3 regions of the Cytobacillus sp. ABV4_503 genome follow, and region 3 is predicted to be linked to each of the others. Evidence: riboswitches for the same ligand, from Rfam matches in the RefSeq annotation. Region 3 holds a riboswitch; each other region holds the start of a gene.
The links. A riboswitch is a leader RNA that binds a small molecule or an ion and turns the genes downstream of it on or off. The one in region 3 is predicted to bind S-adenosylmethionine.
Positions count from the first base shown of each region.

Region 1: another riboswitch for S-adenosylmethionine. It lies ahead of ACXAD1_RS10745 (methionine biosynthesis PLP-dependent protein); the one in region 3 lies ahead of metK (methionine adenosyltransferase).
Region 2: another riboswitch for S-adenosylmethionine. It lies ahead of ACXAD1_RS20930 (O-acetylhomoserine aminocarboxypropyltransferase/cysteine synthase family protein); the one in region 3 lies ahead of metK (methionine adenosyltransferase).

Region 1 covers NZ_JBSWTH010000001.1:2,139,518-2,146,795, forward strand. Annotated here, with positions in the region: gene sucA (2-oxoglutarate dehydrogenase E1 component) at 1-998, opposite strand, end outside; gene ACXAD1_RS10735 (hypothetical protein) at 1,333-1,572, opposite strand; gene ACXAD1_RS10740 (H-type small acid-soluble spore protein) at 1,737-1,916, shown strand; SAM riboswitch class I at 2,116-2,232, shown strand; gene ACXAD1_RS10745 (methionine biosynthesis PLP-dependent protein) at 2,308-3,420, shown strand; gene metC (cystathionine beta-lyase) at 3,417-4,601, shown strand; gene ACXAD1_RS10755 (bifunctional homocysteine S-methyltransferase/methylenetetrahydrofolate reductase) at 4,606-6,456, shown strand; gene metH (methionine synthase) at 6,449-7,278, shown strand, end outside.
Region 2 covers NZ_JBSWTH010000001.1:4,151,803-4,159,080, reverse strand. Annotated here, with positions in the region: gene ACXAD1_RS20970 (acyl-CoA dehydrogenase family protein) at 1-678, shown strand, start outside; gene ACXAD1_RS20965 (arsenate reductase family protein) at 1,171-1,530, shown strand; gene gcvH (glycine cleavage system protein GcvH) at 1,606-1,989, shown strand; gene ACXAD1_RS20955 (YusG family protein) at 2,417-2,656, shown strand; gene ACXAD1_RS20950 (toprim domain-containing protein) at 3,237-3,590, shown strand; gene ACXAD1_RS20945 (thioredoxin family protein) at 3,606-3,914, shown strand; gene ACXAD1_RS20940 (MFS transporter) at 4,068-5,339, shown strand; gene ACXAD1_RS20935 (SCP2 sterol-binding domain-containing protein) at 5,566-5,904, shown strand; SAM riboswitch class I at 5,956-6,057, shown strand; gene ACXAD1_RS20930 (O-acetylhomoserine aminocarboxypropyltransferase/cysteine synthase family protein) at 6,210-7,278, shown strand, end outside.
Region 3 covers NZ_JBSWTH010000001.1:3,991,920-3,999,197, forward strand. Annotated here, with positions in the region: gene ACXAD1_RS20020 (gamma carbonic anhydrase) at 1-251, shown strand, start outside; gene ACXAD1_RS20025 (C39 family peptidase) at 333-1,184, shown strand; gene asnB (asparagine synthase (glutamine-hydrolyzing)) at 1,224-3,128, opposite strand; gene metK (methionine adenosyltransferase) at 3,638-4,834, opposite strand; SAM riboswitch class I at 5,275-5,390, opposite strand; gene ACXAD1_RS20040 (thiol-disulfide oxidoreductase DCC family protein) at 5,496-5,870, opposite strand; gene pckA (phosphoenolpyruvate carboxykinase (ATP)) at 6,089-7,278, shown strand, end outside.

The sequences.
Region 1 (7,278 bases), 1.9 Mb from region 3:
TCAACCAGTGAACCAACAAATTCAAGGTGGCTCGGATTATTTGCTAATGTCAGTCTGGCTATGGTCGTATTCTCATCTTTGATCTGTTTATCAAGACCAAGGTGATATTTAACATCGCCTGTCCATCCGTAATTGATTCCGATAGATCCTTCGGAAGGAACCAGTTCTTTATTTGGCGCATGCTGGAATTCCGCGAAGATCATTTCATATGGCTTTCCAAGCACATGTGCAAGAACATTTAACCTTCCGCGGTGGGCCATGCCGATATTAATCGTTTTGGCTCCATCAGAAACGGATTCGGAAACAATTTCATCCAGTAATGGAACCATTGTATCCAGACCCTCAATTGAGAATCTTTTCTGACCAACGAATGTTTTATGAAGGAACTTTTCAAATTCCTCAACTTCAGTCAGTCTTCTTAAAACTTTCAGTTTTTCCGCCTTCTGCATTGACAGTTTGTGGCTGTTGGCCCCTATTTTACGGCGAAGCCAGTCTTTTTCGTTTTCATCAAATATATGCTGGAATTCAAACGCAATTGGTCCCATATAAGCACTTTTCAGGAATTCAATTGCTTCAAGTCCGTTGCGTAATGGATAGGTGGCGTCTTTAGTAATGACACCGGCAGGAATCTCTTTTAAATCATTTTCAGTTAAGCCATATTTACTCAGTTCGAATAATGCACTTTCAGATTTATTGTTACCAAGCGGATAAATATCTGCAGCCAGGTGGCCATATGTGCGGATATTATCAGCAAGGCGAATTGCAGCAAGTGTTTTTTCAAGCTGTCCGGCATTCATTGGCTGATTTGCTGATGAAGCCATTTGCGGAGTTCCTTCACTCGCTAAAGGGGAACCGTTTCTTTCAAAGTAGTCTTTCATTTCAGGATCAATAGATGATGGATCCTCTAAGTATCTTTCATATAGTTCAATAACGTAGCCAAGGTTGGGGCCATGAAATCCTTGTTCAAAAGGTCCCTCACCATTCGATGGCTTTTTCATGGAAAATTACCTCCATAACTGTTTTAAGTAAATAATTCAAATACATTTTTCTCCCCTGAAAATACATTACCCATCTATAAGATGCATTAACGTTTTATTTTTACGAATAATAATATTTTTCAGAGGATAAAACGTTTCCACAGTTATTCTAACACGGAAAATCTAGTTGTACAAAGATAAAAACATGAATATAGTGGAAAACTATTAAAAAAATTTTTTTCGTAATTACTTATTCTAATAAAATGTTTTGTTAAATGTTAAACAATTATAAATAAGAAATAACTGGGTGGTTTTAAAAAGAGGCAAAAATAAAAAGCCGAAGTGCTGTTCGGCTTTAAAAAGTCTCAACTAAGTTAATATAAATTTGTTTCGCTGCATTCGCATTTTTTCTGTTTTCTTTTAGGGAAGATTCAATTGCTTCTCTCGTTTCCACAGGAAAATCAAAATGGCCGCAAGTTGTACATTTTTCGAACATGGAACCAGAAACATTTACTTCAATGCCATCCATGGTCTGGAATACTGCTGGTCCTTCGGATTCCGCAAACCGGTGGCGGCAGTGGCTATGTTCTCGCATATTAGCTTCCCTCCAAGAATTATATCATTTGCCTTCATTATAAAACAAATATTCTGAACTTTAAAGCCATTCACTTCTAACATTTTATGCCATGGTTTTTTTAAAAGAATAATTTGAGTGTTTTTAAGACACATTAAAGTTATTCAAATTCAGGAGGTTTTTCCATGAATATTGGCAGAGCAAAAGAGATTGCTGAGTCTGCTGAAATGTATAGTGTTACTTTCAATGGCAATCCGGTCATCATTCAGCATGTAGATGAGCAGACTAAGACAGCACGTATTTACACAAAGGCAGATTCTGAAAAAGAAATTGATGTGCCGGTTAACGATTTGATTGAAGAATAAATACCCTTAAAAACTTTCCAGAATATGATGGAAAGTTTTTTTGTTCAAATTCTTCTTCATTCCCCCTTAAAAACGGATGCTTAGGGCAAACAGACTCAAAACAACTGAGCGGAAATTTTTTATAACATAAAATATTCAAAAAAGTGTTGACGATTAGCGGTTTAGTGTAGTAAAGTTTAGAGAAAATTTAATATTTGATTTCTTATCCAGAGAGGTCGAGGGTAAGGCCCGACGACGCCTCAGCAACCAGCAATCATATATTTGATTGAAAAGGTGCTAATTCCTGCAAGTTTCTTAAAAACTTGAAAGATAAGAAGAATGGCTGATCACATTAAAAAGTCTTCTTCTTATAGAAGGCTTTTTTTATTTTTACTAAGGAGTGGTTACAAGCATGTATAAAATTGACACCAGATTAGCGCAAATCGGCAACAGAAGCGAGTCAGCAACAGGTGCAGTCAATCCGCCTGTATATTTTTCCACGGCATATCGCCATGAAGGCATTGGGCAGTCAACTGGCTTTGACTATAGCAGAACAGGCAATCCCACCCGCCAGCTGCTTGAAAAGGCAATTGCCGATCTGGAAGAAGGCGATCAAGGCTATGCCTGCAGTTCTGGAATGGCCGCAATTCTTACCATACTATCTCTTTTTAAATCCGGAGATGAATGGATTGTATCCAAGGATTTATATGGGGGTACATATCGTCTGCTAGAACAGGGCTTCAAGAAGTGGGGACTTCAGTGCAAATATGTAAATACCAGCAATCCGGAAGATGTGGAAATTTTAATCACAGAAAAGACCAAGGCAATATTTCTGGAAACTCCAACTAATCCGCTGATGGAACAGACTGACATTCAATCGATTGCAGACATTGCCCAGAAGCATAATATCCTCCTTATCGTCGATAACACGTTTTATACCCCTCTCCTTCAGCAGCCGTTAAAGCTTGGAGCTGATATTGTTATCCATAGTGCAACAAAGTATCTTGGCGGGCATAATGATGTCCTTGCCGGCTTAGTTGTCGCAAAAGGCAAAGAGTTATGCGAAGCCCTTGCTATGAATCACAATGCCGCAGGTGCTGTCCTCAGCCCGTTTGATTCATGGCTGCTCATCAGAGGCATGAAGACACTCTCCCTCCGCATGGAACGGCATGGAGAAAATGCGAAGGAATTAGCAGAATTTTTATCGGGCCACGATGCAGTAACGGATGTCCTTTATCCAGGCAAGGGAGGCATGATATCTTTCCGAATTAAGGATGAATCCTGGGTGAATCCATTTCTGCAGAGCCTCTCCCTTATCTCCTTTGCAGAAAGCCTTGGCGGAGTCGAGAGTTTCATAACGTATCCAGCAACCCAGACACATGCGGACATTCCTGAAGAAATCCGCATTGAAACCGGTGTCTGTAATAGGCTTCTGCGTTTCTCGGTTGGAATCGAAAATGCAGAAGATTTGAAGGCGGATCTTGAACATGCTTTTGCAAAGGTTGTTAAGGAGGCAGTACGATGAGTTCGAATTACACATTCCAAACGAAATTACTTCACAATAATCAAAAATTCGACCCGGAAACAGGAGCTGTCAGTGTACCAATCCAGCATGCCTCCACTTTTCATCAAAAAGATATTGATGTGTTCGGAAAATATGATTACAGCCGCAGCCTGAATCCAACAAGGGAAGCACTTGAAGAAGTCATCGCGGAGCTTGAAGAAGGTATTAAAGGGTTTGCCTTTTCTTCTGGTATGGCTGCCATTTCTACAGCATTCCTGCTCTTATCACAGGGAGATCATGTAGTCATTACAGAAGACGTATATGGCGGAACCTATCGCATGACAACAGAAGTCCTGTCCCGTTTTGGCATAGAGCACACATTTGTTGATATGACAAATCTTGAGGAAGTAAAAGAAGCAATCCGTCCAAACACGAAGGTTTTTTATGTAGAGACTCCTTCCAATCCGCTGCTGAAAGTGACAGATATACAGGCCATCAGTTCACTTGCAAGACAGCATGGAGCCCTGACATTTGTGGATAATACATTCCTGACCCCTGCCCTTCAAAAACCGCTCTCTTTAGGTGCAGATATAGTGCTTCATAGCGCAACCAAATTTTTATCCGGACACAGCGACGTCGTTGCTGGCCTGGCGGTTGTGAAGGATCCTGAATTAGGTGCAAAACTTGCTTTTCTTCAGAATTCCTTTGGAGCTGTTCTGGGTGTTCAGGATGCCTGGCTTGTGCTGAGAGGTATTAAAACGCTGCAGGTAAGGCTTGATCAGTCTGTGAAGTCAGCTAAAAAAATTGCTGGTTTCCTTAATGATCACCCTGCAGTTAAAAAGGTGCATTATCCAGGGTTTGCAGATCATCCCGGATATGAAATCCAGAAAAATCAGGCAGTAAACGCAGGTGCCGTCCTATCTTTTGAGCTTGAAGATGAGCTATCGATGAGAACATTTGTTGAGAATGCCAAAATACCCGTTTTTGCAGTAAGTCTGGGAGCTGTTGAATCCATCCTCTCCTACCCTGCAAAAATGTCACATGCAGCCATGCCTGCATCCGAACGGGAGCAGCGTGGAATAACGGACAGTCTTCTTCGTCTATCTGTTGGCCTGGAGAGTGCAGATGATATTATAGAAGATTTCAAGGCAGCTTTATCTGCTGCCGTACAAACAAAGCATTCGATTTTACAGCGGGGGTGATACTTTGAGTTTCCTTAATAAATTAAAGAATGAAATCATCATAGCAGATGGCGCGATGGGAACTCTTCTGTACTCCTATGGTACCGACAGCTGTTTTGAGGAATTAAATCTCTCACAATCTGAACAGATCCAGCACATCCATGAAGCGTACATTGGCGCAGGTGCTGAATTGATCCAAACAAATACGTATGCGGCGAATTATCTGAAGCTGCAGCGATATGGACTGGAGGACTCCGTTAAGGAGATTAACAGTTCTGCAGCAAGGATTGCAAAAAAAGCTGCCAAGGGAAAGGCATATGTCACTGGTACAATCGGCGGGATCAGAGGATTCAAGCCCAACATGATTACCCTTGAAGAAATAAAAAGAAGCTTCAGAGAGCAGCTTTATTGCCTGCTGCTAGAGGATGTAGATGGTATTTTACTGGAAACCTATTACGACCTTGAAGAACTTGAGACAGTTCTTGCCATTGCCAGAAAAGAAACTGATTTGCCGATTATCGCACAGGTATCTCTTCAGGAAGCGGGTGTTCTTCAGAACCAGACTTCTATCGCTGATGCTTTAACAAAGCTTGAGGGCATTGGTGCAGATGTTGTGGGAATCAATTGCAGGCTTGGTCCGCATCATATGCTCAAAACTCTCGAAAGTGTACCTTTGCCAAAGCATGCCTATCTTTCTGCCTATCCAAATGCCAGTATTCCAGCCTATACGGACGGCAAATTTCATTATGAAGGAGATGCAGAATATTTCCGCCAGTCAGCAATTGAATTCCGAAATCAGGGTGTCCGCCTGCTTGGAGGCTGCTGTGGAACAACACCTGACCATATCAAGGCGTTTTCTGATGTTTTAAAAGGACTCCCGCCAATCGAGGAAAAAGAGGCAAAGGCAATTAATAAAATCATTGTTTCTGAAAAGCCATCATCATCAAGAGAGCTCCCCCCTCTCCAGGATATTGTCAGGGAAAGGCCTTCTGTCATTGTTGAGTTGGATCCCCCGAGGAAGCTTGATACTTCACGCTTTTTCGAAGGTGCAGAAGCATTGAAGGAAGCCGGAATAGATTCTATTACACTTGCAGATAACTCCCTTGCTTCCCCCCGGGTTTGCAACTCTGCGCTTGGCTATCTCGTCAAGCAGCAGACAGGATTGCGCCCGCTTGTTCATGTGACCTGCAGGGATAGAAATATAATTGGACTGCAATCCCATTTAATGGGGCTGCATGCACTTGGATTAAATGATATTCTTGCTGTTACGGGTGATCCTGCACGTGTCGGTGATTTTCCAGGAGCATCTTCCGTATATGATGTCTCATCATTTGAATTGATCAGTATGATCAAGCAGTTGAATGAGGGGTTATCTTTTTCAGGGAAAGATCTTGGCCAGAAAGCTGCTTTTTCAGTTGCAGGCGCTTTTAACCCCAATGTCCGCTCATTGGAAAAAGCTGTTGGACGGCTTGAAAAGAAAATTGAACATGGTGCGGATTATTTCATCTCGCAGCCAGTTTTTTCTGAAGAGAAGCTGCTGGAAGTTCATGAGGCTGTGAAAGATTTAAAAGCACCTGTTTATATAGGCCTAATGCCCCTTACCGGCAGCCGGAATGCCGAGTTTCTTCATAATGAAGTACCGGGAATCAAAATTTCCGACAGTATTAGAAACCGAATGGCTTCATTGAAAGATGATCCTGCGCAGGCTGGAGCTGAAGGCATTGCCATTGCGAAGTCACTGATCGATGCCGCGGCAGAGCTGTTTAATGGCATTTACCTTATCACTCCATTTATGCGCTATGAAATGACGGTCGAACTATCAAACTATGCCCGTGAGACAACCGAACGGCTTTCAAGGAGGAAACAACATGCATAAACCATCACTGCAGGAGCAGCTGAAAAAGAAGATCCTGATCATGGATGGAGCAATGGGCACCATGCTGCAGAGAGCCAATCTTACCGCGGATGACTTTGGCGGCGAAGAATATGAAGGCTGCAACGAGTATTTAAATATAACAGCTCCTTCTGTGATTGAACATATTCACCTTGAATATTTAAAAGCCGGCGCAGATATTATTGAAACCAATACCTTTGGCGCAACCAGCATTGTTCTGGCAGATTACGATCTGGAAGAAAAAGCTTATGAACTAAATAAACTTGCTGTTGAAATTGCCAGGGAAGCTGCAGACAGCATTTCAACCCCTGAATGGCCGAGATATGTGGCTGGTGCCATGGGACCTACTACGAAGACGCTGAGTGTAACCGGCGGGTCTACTTTTGAAGAAATGATAACAGCTTATGAAGAACAAGCCAGAGGGTTAATTGACGGCGGAGCCGATCTTCTCCTCCTTGAAACCAGCCAGGACATGCTGAATGTGAAGGCTGGTTTTATCGGCATTGAAAATGCATCAAAAACGACGGGAATAAAACTTCCGCTCATCGTTTCGGGAACGATTGAACCGATGGGCACAACTCTTGCAGGCCAATCGATTGAAGCATTTTATATTTCTCTGGAACATATGAAACCTCTGGCAGTTGGTCTTAACTGTGCGACAGGCCCTGAATTCATGCAGGACCATATCCGTTCCTTATCAGGATTGGCATCCACTGCTGTCAGCTGCTATCCCAATGCAGGACTGCCTGATGAAGAAGGACAGTACCATGAAACTCCCGAATCACTGGCGAGCAAGCTTGAGGG
Region 2 (7,278 bases), 160 kb from region 3:
GACTACGTAGTGGATGAAGGTGTTCAGATCCATGGAGGCTATGGATTCATGGCTGAATATGAGATTGAAAGAGCTTACCGTGATTCACGCATTAACCGTATTTTCGAAGGAACAAACGAAATCAATCGTCTGCTGGTGCCTGGCACGTACCTCCGCAAAGCACTAAAAGGAGAGCTTCCATTATTTCAGAAAGCCCAGGCGCTGCAGGAAGAGCTCATGATGATGATGCCTGAAGAGCCAGGTGACGAGCCGCTTGCACAGGAAAAATATCTGGTGAAAAACGCGAAGAAAATCGGCTTGCTTGCAGCTGGTTTAGCAGCACAGAAGTACGGAAAAGCTCTTGAAAAAGAACAGGAAGTACTTGTAAACATTGCGGATATTATTTCAAATGCTTATGCAATGGAGTCTGTAGTACTCCGCACTGAAAAGGCTATTGAAAAGGCAGGACTTGAAAAGAGCAAGCAAAAACTTCTGTACACCCAAATCTTCTGCCAGGAAGCATTTAACAAAATCGAGCAGGATGCAAAAGAAACACTTGTAGCAGTAGAAAATGGCGATGCCCTGCGCATGATGATGTCTGCACTTCGCAAATTCACCCGCCACACCCCAATCAACGTCATTGCAAAGAAGCGTGAAGCATCAGAAAAACTGATCGACGCGGAACGTTTCACAGTTTAATCGATTTAGGCTCCCTTTATCAAGAAGGGAGCTTTACTTTTTTCAAAGCTGTTTTCGTATATTCTTTTGCTGCAAACTAAGTTTAAAATATCTGAGTTGATTGGAGCGGAGGGCGCTTGATCCTCGAAAATGCTGCCGCATTTCCTTCGTGCGGTGTAAGTTCGAGGAGGCTTAATCAATGTCCTGCGGGAAGTGAGGGAAGTGAGAGACCCCGCAGGCGAAGCCGAGGAGGCTCTCATCTCTCCCCGCGGAAAGCAAGTGCCTGGAGCGGAAATCAACGGGCAACATTAGCGAACAACAATTATTATTAAAACAGTTTTTGGAAAAATAGCCCTTAAAAGATTTTTTTTTTTGCCAGAAGGATTATATAGAAATTTGTCGAATATTAAATTGGTGATCAATGTTATGCTTTGTCATCCATTTATGTTACTATTCAATTAAAAGGCAGCAATTTTGGATAAGCCTGAATTTGCTAAAATGGGTGGTGAAAAAATGGCGTTGACTTTTTATTGGTATCCTAAGTGCGGGACATGCCGAAAGGCCAAGAAATGGCTTGATGAACATAATCTTTCCTATGAAGAAATACATATAACAAACAATCCGCCTTCTCGAAGTGAACTTGAAACGCTTTATAAAAAGAGCGGATTAGAACTAAAAAAGTTCTTTAATACGAGTGGCCAAAAATACAGGGAACTCGGCATGAAGGACAAGATGAAGACCTCTTCGGAAGAAGAACTGCTCGATATTCTGGCAACAGACGGCATGCTGATCAAGCGTCCGCTGCTGACAGATGGAGAGAAAGTAACAGTGGGCTTCAAAGAAGAGGAATATGAAAAGAAATGGCTTTCCTAATAGCTGGAAGCCATCATTAACCATGAGATCGATTTACTGATCATAAATTGAACTATTAATATGGAGGGATACATAATGAGCACACCAAAAGAATTACGTTATTCAGAAGAGCATGAGTGGGTAAAAACAGAAGATGGGAAAGTACGCATTGGGATTACGCATTTCGCGCAATCGGAACTTGGTGACATCGTATTCGTTGAGCTTCCTGAAGTTGGCGATGAACTAAGTGCAAACGAGCCATTCGGAAGCGTAGAATCTGTAAAAACAGTTTCTGAACTTTATGCGCCTTTAAGCGGTAAAGTGGTTGAAGTAAATGAAGACCTTAACGACAACCCTGAATTCGTGAACGAATCCCCATATGAAAAAGCATGGATGGTTGTGGTGGAGCCTTCAGATTTAAGCGAAGTAGAAAGCTTGATGACTGCTGAGCAATATGAAGAAATGACAAACGAAGACTAATGAGTGAAAGCCGGTTCTTTAAGAACCGGCTTTTACGCTGTTACTGAGGGGCTGATCAAGGGTTCTCCTATTAGAATTTGTATCTATGTACTTGGAGACATGTCTAGCTCCAGCGCCTATCCCCTCGAGGTCACAAGCTTGTCTAGTTGCGGCTCCTAGGGACTCGGGATCATAAGCCGTTTCCTTTCAGAAGGAAAAACGCCTTCTTACAGGAACCGTCTTATGCCTGTCGTCCCTGGGCAGTCGCCTCCACATTTCTGGCAATCCTCCCAAAAAGGCAAAGGACGCCTTTCCGTGAGGCTCGTCTTGTGCTTGTCGGGGGTGGACAAGGCGCTTGCGCTTTTCTTACTGGCTTTAATTGCTATTTTTCTTTTACAGAGAAAGGGCAAACTATAGATACCTAAATGCATGAAAGGATTGGTTACCCATGACATTGAATCAGCAGAAAATCGATATTACAGACCGGGTTGTCGGCAAGCTTCAAAATAATGGGATAGATCTTTATCTTGAAAACGAAAAAATTGGCCAAATCAGCCTTCCTGAAGGATCTTCCTTTAACTTGTCCCATCATTATGAAACCGACCACCAAAAAATATATCAGAATGTCTCCGTTCCAGATAAAGCGCAAGAGCGCTACACAGACTGTGACGAAGGCGGCTGGTGCTGACTATTGTAAACAGCGGAATGGATTCCGCTGTTTATTTAATAGGCTAAAGCAATATTACCGGGCATACAATGAAATAGGCCTTTTAAGATTACTGCAATGATTATTTTTCTTCAAAAACGTTTCCTTTACTAAACTGTAGAATTAATATATAAAATCAGTGCAGTGCTACCTCCAATATGGGCAGGAGATTCACACCATTACCGAGAATAATGAATATATTGAGATAAAAACCAATGCATGACTGGTTTTTGAATTTTGGCTGTTTTTGTAAACTTTGCTTACGACAACTAAGTTTGACAACTGAGTTGATTGGAGCGGAGGGCACTTGATCCTCGAAAATGCTTCCGCATTTTCTTCGTGCGGTGCTGATTCAAGGAAGCTATTTTTCAATGTCCTGCGGGAGGAGAGGGAAGTGAGAGACCCCGCAGGCGAATCCGAGGAGGCTCTCATTCCTCCCCGCGGAAAGCAAGTGCTCGCAGCCGAAATCAACGGCTTCATTTATAATCTAACATCAATCTATGGGAAAACAGCCGTACCTTTAACGCAACAGTTTCAAAATAACTCCTTTCAGGTGATGACGATGAACGAGGGAATTCCGGAAAAAGTTATTATTGTCGAGGGAAAGTCAGATAAAACGAAGGTTAAAAACATTATAAGAGAACCTGTAGAGATTATCTGCACAAATGGAACAATTAGCATTACTAAACTGGATGAATTAATTGACACACTGTTTGATAAGGATGTATATATATTGGTGGATGCCGATTCAGCAGGTGAAAAGCTTAGAAAACAGTTTAAAAGGGAATTTCCAGAGGCAGAGCATCTATACATCGATAGAATGTACAGAGAAGTAGCGACAGCACCGGAACATCATTTGGCTACAGTGCTGCTGGGAGCTAATATTGACGTTTATACACAATATTTAGATAGATAAAGTAAGGATGATAAAATGCAGGAATGGTCGCAGCTGGAGATTGAGGAAACGGTTAACGGGCAAGAAACGGTCCTTGTCTATTTGTACACGCCTATGTGCGGTACCTGTCAGATGGCTGGTAAGATGCTGACAGTTACAGAACAATTGCTGCCTGATCAAAAGATTGGGAAAGCGGACTTAAATTATATGCCGAATTTGGCGGAACAATGGGGAGTGGAAAGCGTACCTTGTCTCCTTATCTTTAAAGAAGGAGTTTTACAGGAAAAATTATATGCATTCCGATCAGTTCCCTATTTGCTGGATAGAATCAGAAGCATTAATTGAGAAAAACCAGGAGCAGAGCTGCCTGGTTTTTTGCATGGTTAAAAAACATTGAAATCCGCCTTTTCAATATTCGAAATATATTTACAAATCCTTTCCGGAAGAGTATGATACTTAGGGAATCGAAATAATTAAACAGTGCAGGAAGGGATCCGGATGGCATTTTACAAGGAGTGGGCTGGCCAATTTAAAGGCTATAACCGCAATATCAAATTGGCCTTTATGGCGAATATCCTAACACAAATAGGTTTTGGGATATTCATGGTAATCTATAATTTCTACATAAGGGAGCTCGGCTACACTGAAAGTGTTAATGGGCAAATCATATCCATGACTGCTCTCGCCACAGCACTGATTCTAGTGCCGGCAGGGATCGCCAGCGACCGATTTGGCAGAAAAAGAGCGATGCTTCTTGGGGCTGTTGCCACGGGTGTCGTTATGCTTTTCAGAAGTATGGTTGAAATGCAGGAACTTCTGATATTATTTGCTTTTTTTACAGGGCTGACAACAGCACTTCTGCAAGTATCCGGCATACCATGGCTGGCTGAGAATTCAAAGGCTGACCAAAGGGTTCATTTATTCAGCATCCATTTTGCCATTATGACGGCTGCAAATGTAATCGGAAACTTAAGCGGAGGCATCTTAACGGATGTATTTTCTATATTTGTGGATCAGCTCACCAGCATCCGCATTACCCTTCTGATTGCAAGTGTTTTCTTCATAGCGGGCCTTGTTCCTATCTTGCGTTTCACAGAAGCTCCGAAAAATAAAAACGATGTAAGAGGATTAAGAGAGTTTTCGTTCAAAAAGCTTTCCCCTAAAAATGAAGGCGTCAAAATTATCGCCATGTTTGCCTTTGCGCAGCTGCTGATAGGAATTGGCGCAGGACTGGTTATCCCTTATCTAAATTTATACTTCGCAGACCGTTTTGAAGCTTCCAATTCAGCCATTGGCATTATTATTTCATTAGGGCAGGCTGCCACCGCTTTTGCTATGATTATCGGCCCGGTTGTGGTAAGGAAGGTAGGAGAAGTAAAAGCAGTTGTAATCCTTCAGCTCATGTCACTTCCATTTCTGCTTTTAACTGCTTATACCGAGAATCTCTGGCTGGCTGCCATCGGCTTTTTGTTCCGGCAGGCATTAATGAATGCAGGAAACCCTATACAAATGTCGCTGATGATGTCTAAGGTAAATGATTCGATGAAAGGACTGGCAAACTCCGTCAATCAGATGGTTTTCAATTTAGGATGGGCTGTAATGGGACCTATTTCAACGGGAATCGTCATGAGATATGGTGAATATTGGGGATATGCACTCGTATTCACCATTACAGCTTCATTATATTTGATTGGCTCTCTCTATTTTTTCATTGTTTTCAGAGGCTATAATAAGACAAAAACTGCAGCGTCTTCTGTAAAAATAGTATAATCTGACATATTTCTCGGGAAATGAAAGGACAATGCCTAATAAACGGGCATTGTCTTTCTGGTTCTATCAGGTTTAATAACTTTGAAACTTTGAGAACTGTCCAGCTCCAGGAGCCGGATGGGCAAGGCGCTTCCGCTTTTCTGATCTTGTCGAAAGAAAATTAAAGGATTGAAGCCCTTTATTACTGAATATTAAAGATAATAAACCCATTAAAAGAGGTGAGGCCGTGAAGGATTTACCTGATTTATTTATCCGGGAATTAAAGGCTAAAGGGCATCTTGGATACTTTTTAAGAAAATCAAATTTCTCTTTGCATATTAAGGCGGGAATTATAAGCATTCCTCTGATGGTTTCGAATGGGGAAATCCGGAAGGCAAGTCACACCAGCCATTTTGATGTGGAGATATTGGGGACTGAGGAAGCTGTGCTGTCACTGATTTCAGGGGAGTTAAAGTTAAGGGATGCACTTTCCCAAAATAAAGTAATGATGGAAACCACCTTCAGAAAAAAATTGTTTCTCGAGTCTTTTTTCTGTTTGGGAAAAATTTCATATCATAATGCTTGACCGTTTTTTTAATAGTATGATAATATCGTTTTAATGTGAATTAACTGAATATTCTTATCAAGAGAGGCGGAGGGACTGGCCCAGCGAAGCCCGGCAACCGGTAAAGTACACGGTGCTAAATCCAGCAGAGCGGGATGCTCTGGAAGATAAGGAGAGACGATACGGCCCTCTTCTTATGAAGAGGTTTTTTAATATTATCTTTATTTTAATCTTTTAAAATGGATAACTGTCTAGCTTCAGGCGCCTTGCGCTTTTCTTAGTTCTTCGATAAGAAATACTAAAATTTTTATAGAGGAGAGAAAGCAATGACTGACAAACAAAAAAATTACCGTTTTGAAACCATTGGAGTGCATGGGGGACTGAAGCCTGACCCTGTAACTGGTGCAAGGGCGTTACCGATTTACCAGAATAATGCTTATCAGTTCAAGAATACAGATCACGCTGCAGATCTCTTTGCCCTTAGAGAGCCAGGATATATATATAGCAGGATACATAACCCTACTGTAAGTGTATTTGAGGAAAGAGTGGCCTTGCTCGAGGGAGGAGTTGGTGCATTGGCTCTTGCAAGCGGACAGTCTGCCATTACTCTTGCCATATTAAACATAGCTGAAGCAGGCGATGAAATAGTTGCTGCGTCCAATTTATATGGCGGCACTTATAATTTGTTTGCAGTCACACTTCCCAAGTATGGGATTAAAGTGAAACTGGTCGATCCAAAAGATCCGGAAAATTTCCGTAACGCGATTTCGGATAAAACAAAGGCCATCTTTGCGGAAACGATTGGAAACCCCAGCTTAAAAATCCTGGATATTGAAAAGGTCGCAGCAATTGCACACGAGAATGGTGTGCCGCTGATTGTCGATAACACCTTTGCTACACCTTATCTTTGCAGGCCTATCGAACATGGTGCTGATATTGTTATACACTCTGCGACTAAATGGCTGCTCGGCAATGGAACAACAATGGGAGGAATTATTGTAGACGGCGGAAAATTTGACTGGAATTCCCCTAAGTTCCCGGGCTTTACAGAACCGGATCCGAGCTACCATGATATTGTCTATAGCGAAGCAATTGGCGAGGCGGCTTATATTATTAAAGCACGCGTTCAGCTGTTAAGAGACCTGGGGCCAGCGATGAGTGCGCAAAGTGCATTTCAATTTGCGTTGGGGCTTGAGACTTTGCATGTGAGAATGAAGGAGCACATTGCCAATACAAAAAAAGTAGTGGAATATCTGGAGGCGCATCCAGCCGTTAATTGGGTGCTTTATCCAGGGCTTGAAAGCCACCCGGACAAAGAGTTGGCAGATAAATATTTGCCTAAAGGAGCAGGCGCTGTGGCTGTGTTTGGTATATCTGGCGGAAGAGAAGCTGGAG
Region 3 (7,278 bases):
GCAAAAGGGCTTTAATAGGGATGGGCTCGATTGTATTAGATCAGGCTGAAATCGGAGAGGGAGCATTCATTGGAGCTGGGAGCCTTGTTCCACAGGGAAAGAAAATTCCTCCCAATACACTTGCATTCGGCAGGCCAGCAAAAGTGATCCGCGAGCTGACACCAGAAGATATTAAAGATATGGAACGTATAAGCAGGGAATACGCCGAAAAAGGGCAGTACTATAAGTCTTTGCAGAAAAAGCATAAATAACTCTCCTGCCTCCTTTTATTAATAGAATGGGAAAATAGCCGATAATAAACATAAGGCAATATCAATGGGCGGGTGAAGAAATTGAAGATTTATATTGCGGCTATTGTTCTATTTTTATTTTTAATAGTGATATTCAGAAAAACAATGTTAAAAACGGCACCAATGTTTTTAATTGTCTTCATTCTGATTTCTGGTGCATTTGTTTATGACAACCTTTCAGGAAGCCAGCCTGCTTCAGCCGTAAACCAAATTAAATCATGGCTGTCTGAACCTGCTGAGAAAGCCAGCTCCTTCCTTGGACACAACACTGCCGTAATTAAGATCAAAGAAGAAACACTTATAGATGCTCCCGCAGTCAATCAGTTTCCTGAGCTCCCTAGGGGATGCGAAGTGACGAGCTTAGCCATGCTTCTTCAGCATGCAGGGATCCAGGCTGATAAAATGACCCTCGCTAAAGAAATAAAGAAAAATCCTGAGCCTTATCGCATAGAAAACGGAAAAATCTATTTCGGGCACCCGAATGACGGATTCATAGGCGATATGTATTCCTTTGATAATCCTGGTCTCGGCGTTTATCATAAACCCGTAAAAGAACTTGCGGAAAAGTACATGCCTGGCTCCATTGAAGACCTTACCGGATCCGGTTTTGAAGACTTAAAGATCCATTTGTCAGACGGCAGGCCAGTCTGGGTTATTATCAACACAGCCTATAAACAGCTTTCTGATGACTTTTTCCAGACCTGGCACACGCCAAGCGGAAAAATCCAGATTACCTATAAAGAGCATTCAGTCCTGCTCACAGGCTATGATCAGGAATATATGTATTTCAATGACCCGCTTACAGGCGAGAAAAATAAAAAAGCACCCATAAACGATTTTGAAAAAGCATGGGTGCAGATGGGCAAACAGGCTATTACTTATCACCAAAAATAAAAACGTCCACCAGGTTGCCACCTGATGAACGTTTTTATTTTAGCCTTTAAGTGGCTGCAAGTTATTATTTAACAGATACTCTTTCTCAAAAGAATACTTTTTCTCCACGTACACCTGATGCCAAACCATGAACATAAGAACTGTCCAGATTTTGCGGCTGTTGTCCGCTTTATCCTGGCAATGGTCTTCAAGAAGCCCTAACACATAATCTTTATTGATTAAGTGATCCACATTGCTTTCACGGATAATATTTTTAGCCCACTCATTCATCTCGTCTTTCAGCCAGTGGCGGATTGGAACAGGGAATCCAAGTTTCTTGCGGTTCAGCACATGGTCTGGAACGACTCCTTCAGCAGCTTTGCGAAGTATATACTTCGTAGTGCCATTTGCCGTTTTCATGCTGGTCGGAATTTTGGAAGCCACTTCAAACACTTCTTTATCAAGGAACGGAACACGAAGCTCGAGAGAATGAGCCATCGTCATTTTGTCCGCTTTCAATAGAATGTCTCCGCGCATCCACGTATGAATGTCGATATACTGCATGCGGTCAACCGGATCATAGCCGCGGCTTTCTTCATATAGCGGTTTAGTGATATCCGTATAATTTAAGCTGTCTTTATAAACATGAAGCAGGCTGCGCTTCTCTTGCTCTGTAAACATTTTTGCATTTCCAATGTAGCGCTCTTCCATTGGCGTTACACCGCGTTCGATAAAGCTTTTCCCCTTCATTCCCTCTGGCATCATGTTTGCAATCATGCGAATAAGCTTTTTGCCGATGGCAGGAATTTTATTGAAGACTTCCAGGGATTGTGGTTCACGGTAAATATTATAGCCGCCGAATAGCTCATCAGCGCCCTCACCTGAAAGTACAACTGTTACATGCTTGCGTGCTTCTCTTGCTACAAAATAAAGGGGCACACAAGCCGGGTCAGCAAGCGGATCGTCCATATGCCACATGATTCTCGGAATCTCATTCATGTATTCCTCAGGAGTTATGATGTAGCTTATGTTTTCGACACCCAGCTTTTCTGCTGTTTCTTTCGCTACATCCACCTCGCTGAAGCCATTGCGTTCAAACCCGACAGAGAAGGTTTTGATAGCAGGATGGAATTCTTTCGCAATGGAAGCAATGATGGAAGAATCGATTCCGCCTGAAAGGAATGAACCTACCGGCACATCGGCACGCATATGCATTTTGACTGAGTCGAACAACACATCTCTTATTTCTTTCGTGAAATCAGCTTCTGACTTCTGCACTGGATGGAACGCAGCTTTCCAATAACGCTTAATATCCATCGGAGCACCGATTTTTTTAGTAAAATAATGGCCAGGCTCCAGCTTATGGATTCCCTCTGACATCGTGTTTGGCTCAGGCACAAACTGATAAGTCAAATAATGCTGGAGGGAGTCATAGTTTAATACATCATTCTGAAGCGCCAATAAAATGCTCTTCTTCTCTGATCCAAAGAACGTGCGGTCTCCCTTATCGTAATAAAAGAAAGGCTTAATCCCAAATGGATCTCTGGCTCCATATAGGGACTGCTCCTGTTTATCCCAAATGACAAACGCAAACATCCCGCGCAATTTTTCAACAGCTCTTTCTTTCATATGGCTGTATAGGGCAATTATGACTTCTGTATCGGAACTTGTTTCAAAGCTTAAGCCAGCTTTGAGAAGTTCTTCACGAAGTTCCACATAGTTATAGATTTCACCATTAAAGATAATCCAATAACGCTCATTCTCGTAAGTCAGCGGCTGGTGCCCGCTTTCAATATCGATAATGCTCAACCGGCGGAAGCCGAATTGAATATGATCATCAAAATAGTATCCTGAATCGTCCGGACCCCGATGGGTAATGATATCATTCATATTTTGGAATTGTTCTTTATCTGCGTCACGGTAATTTTGTGCTTTTTCATGTACACAACCAATAAAACCACACATTATGTACGTCACCTACTCCATTCTATTCTCAATATTTAGATACAGCCTTAACGGCTCCTTTGTCTTAGAAAACATACCCTATAATACTACCACTAATCATTTATAATTAGCACGCGGATTATAAAAAAATATGCTCGGAAAATTAAGCCATTATCCGAAGTTTAAACGATAACATATAATTATAAACGACTAAAGAGCATAAAGACCGAAAAGTGAATTATCACCCTATATGTATAAAGACGCAAAAAAGAAAGCGGGAGTTACATAGTAAATGCAACTCCCGCTTTTTATATTATTGTCTAGCTCCACAAGGAACGCTTCGACAGCTTTATCATCGCACGACTAAAAGCGCTAGCTTTTAGGAGGAGCGCCTACCCCCTCGAGGTCACAAGCCACCCCTCCCCAAAAGGCAAAGGACGCCTTTCCGGGGATGGGGGTCATGCAGACGTTGCCACAGGACGTGGCGTTCTTAGTCTGCGTTCCTTCGTGGGCAAGGCGCTTCCGCTTTTCTATTCAGCTTCAGAACGAAGAATTTCTGCCTTATCTGTACGCTCCCAAGGAAGATCTACATCTGTACGTCCGAAATGTCCGTAAGCAGCTGTCTGCTTGTAAATTGGGCGGCGAAGGCCAAGCATGTTAATAATTCCTGCAGGACGAAGATCAAAATGCTTTCTTACCAGATCAACAAGTACATCTTCGCCCACTTTGCCTGTTCCGAATGTATCAACAGAAATCGATACAGGCTGTGCCACACCGATCGCATAAGCAAGCTGAACCTCAACTTTTTCAGCTAAGCCGGCTGCCACAAGATTCTTAGCTACATAACGAGCAGCATAAGCAGCAGAGCGGTCAACCTTTGTAGGATCCTTACCGGAGAACGCTCCTCCGCCATGACGGGCATATCCGCCGTAAGTATCAACAATGATTTTGCGTCCAGTCAGGCCAGCATCCCCTTGAGGTCCGCCGATAACGAAACGTCCTGTTGGGTTGATGAAGTACTTAGTATTCTCATCGATTAGTTCTTTAGGAACAACCGGGTTAATAACATGTTCCTTCAGATTGCGCTGGATTTGCTCCAGGCTGATCTCAGGGTGGTGCTGAGTAGAAATAACAATTGTGTCAATGCGGACAGGCCTGTCATTTTCATCATACTCAACCGTTACCTGAGTTTTTCCGTCCGGACGAAGGTAAGGAAGGATTTCTTCTTTACGAACTTCAGTCAGGCGGCGGGAAAGTTTATGTGCTAAAGAAATCGGAAGAGGCATAAGCTCTTTCGTTTCGTTGCAGGCAAAACCGAACATTAAGCCCTGGTCTCCTGCACCGATTGCTTCGATTTCCTGATCGCTCATTTGTCCTTCACGTGCTTCAAGGGCCTGGTCAACACCCATTGCAATATCTGCTGACTGCTCATCAATGGAAGTTAAAACTGCACATGTTTCGGAATCAAAACCATATTTAGCACGGGTATAACCGATTTCTTTTACCGTTTCACGAACGATTTTTGGAATATCTACGTATGTAGATGTTGTGATTTCACCTGCAACTAATACAAGTCCAGTTGTTACAGAAGTCTCTGCAGCAACACGGGCATTCGCATCTTTAGCTAAAATCGCATCTAAGATTGCATCAGAAATTTGGTCACAGATTTTATCCGGATGACCTTCAGTAACTGATTCAGAAGTAAACAAACGACGCTTTGTTGACATCTGGCTTCCTCCTTATAAATAGAAAATTGAGCGAGAATTTAGAAATGGGGAAGCGGAAATAACTTTTCCCTGTCATTTCATGGATCTCTGTTTGATACGGAACTCATTCCCTTAGTAGTATGAAATAAACATGGAGTTTTTATTAGAAAAATAGACAGCACTGACCAGAAGCCAGGCACCCATTTTTTCTTTTGCACACTGCAAGCTGCTAAAAACTCACATAAATAGTACATTCCAAAAGCCGTTCATTTCATTGCCTTAAAAGCACAAGCACCCGGTTAGCCCCGACAAGCATAAGACAGTCCCTGGAAGAAGGCGTTCTTTGCCTTCTGCAAGGGAATGGCTTATGACCTCGAGGGGCTGGGTGCTGGAGCTGGATAAAAAATAAAAAACCTTCCCATTAGTGAAAAGGTTGAAAGCAAATCGATTCGCGCCTTTCACTCTTATCGTTCAAGGAATTACGTCCTTGCGTCAGGTTAGCACCTTTGCTGATTATTGCCTTTAGCAGGTTGCTGGGTTTCATAGGGCCTGTCCCTCCACCAGCTCGGGATAAGAGAGTATCCGTTCAAGGTTGAATCATACCGTATTTTATCGAATCATGTCAACAGATTTTCATTATTTTTCACTGTAAGTTTTAAGCATTTAAGATTATGCTCCATGCTTACAGCGAACAGCTTCCGTCGTCACATTTTTTCTTTAGAAATTTATGCCTGTTTTTAGCAATCCATTTATAGATCGGATCGCCCAGCATTGGCGTCAATGGGAGATATAAAAGGAGGCCGATTAAAAAGGATGCAGGAAAGAGGAACAGCAGTCTCCTTACTGCAGAATAACCCCTTTTCACGCCACCCGATGGGGTAATAATATGAAGCTCTCTGCGCAAATCAATCTTGGAAAACGAGAGCGAGTTCGGGATTTTTTCATACTCCTGCAGAGAAATCCATTCCACTTTATTCAGCCAATCGAGTTTTTTAAACATCTTCTTTGTTTCCTTGCATAAGGAACAAGTTCCATCATAGAGGGCAATTGTCTTCATTTTAGATCAGTCCCATGTTAAAATTAACACTTTCTTCTATATTAACATATACCAGTTATAAGGTGATTAAAGTGGATTACTTGTCCAATTATGACATTTTTATAACATGAATAAAAAAATTTCGTAATAGTATAGACTAATCATTTTAATGTGTTATACTAATTTCGAGATGTAATCACTTTCATAAAAAAATCGGGAAAAAGGAAGGTATTCATCAGATGAACTCTGTAAGCATATCAAACGAATTGAGCGAATTACTAAATGGCAGCAACATTCAAGTGCAATTATCCGTTCCTCAGCTTGTGGAAAAAGTATTAAACCGCAATGAAGGGTCCCTTACCTCTACTGGTGCCGTACGCGCTACTACAGGAAAGTATACAGGACGTTCCCCTAAAGATAAATACATTGTTGAAGAAGCATCAAACAAAGATAAAATGGACTGGGGCAGCGTAAACCAGCCTATCTCTGAAGAAGCATTCTCTAATCTTTATAATAAAGTAATCAACTACTTAAAAGAAAAAGAAGAAGTATTTGTTTTCAAAGGCTTCGCAGGTGCTGATAAAAAGCACCGCATGCCAATCCAGGTAATAAATGAATATGCCTGGCACAATCTTTTCGCACATCAGTTATTCATTCGTCCGGCAGAAGACGAGCTATTGGATCATCAATCAGAGTTCACAGTCATTTCTGCTCCTAATTTCAAAGCAGACCCTGCAGTTGACGGCACTAAGTCCGAAACATTCATCATCATTTCATTCGAGCGCCGCACTGTTTTAATTGGCGGTACTGAATATGCAGGCGAAATGAAAAAGTCCATTTTCTCTGTTATGAACTATATGCTTCCAGAAAACGGGATTCTTCCGATGCACTGCTCCGCGAACGTTGGCCGCGAAGGAGATGTCGCTTTATTCTTCGGCTTATCCGGAACAGGGAAAACAACCTTATCTGCAGACCCTAATCGCAAGCTGATTGGTGATGACGAGCATGGCTGGTCTGCAAATGGTGTATTCAATATTGAAGGCGGCTGCTATGCGAAATGCATTAACTTATCCCGTGAGAAAGAACCGCAAATTTTTGATGCTATCCGCTTTGGGGCTGTATTGGAAAATGTGGTGGTAAACAGCGAAACTCGGGTTGCTGATTACGATGACAGCACATTAACTGAAAATACACGTGCGGCATACCAGCTTCAGGCAATCGATAATATTGTTGACCCAAGCATTGCCGGACATCCTAATACAATTGTATTTTTAACAGCTGACGCATTTGGCGTATTGCCTCCAATCTCTAAACTATCAAAAGAGCAGGCAATGTACCATTTCTTAAGCGGCTATACTTCCAAGCTTGCAGGAACTGAGCGCGGCATTACCTCACCGCAGGCTACGTTCTCTACATGCTTTGGATCACC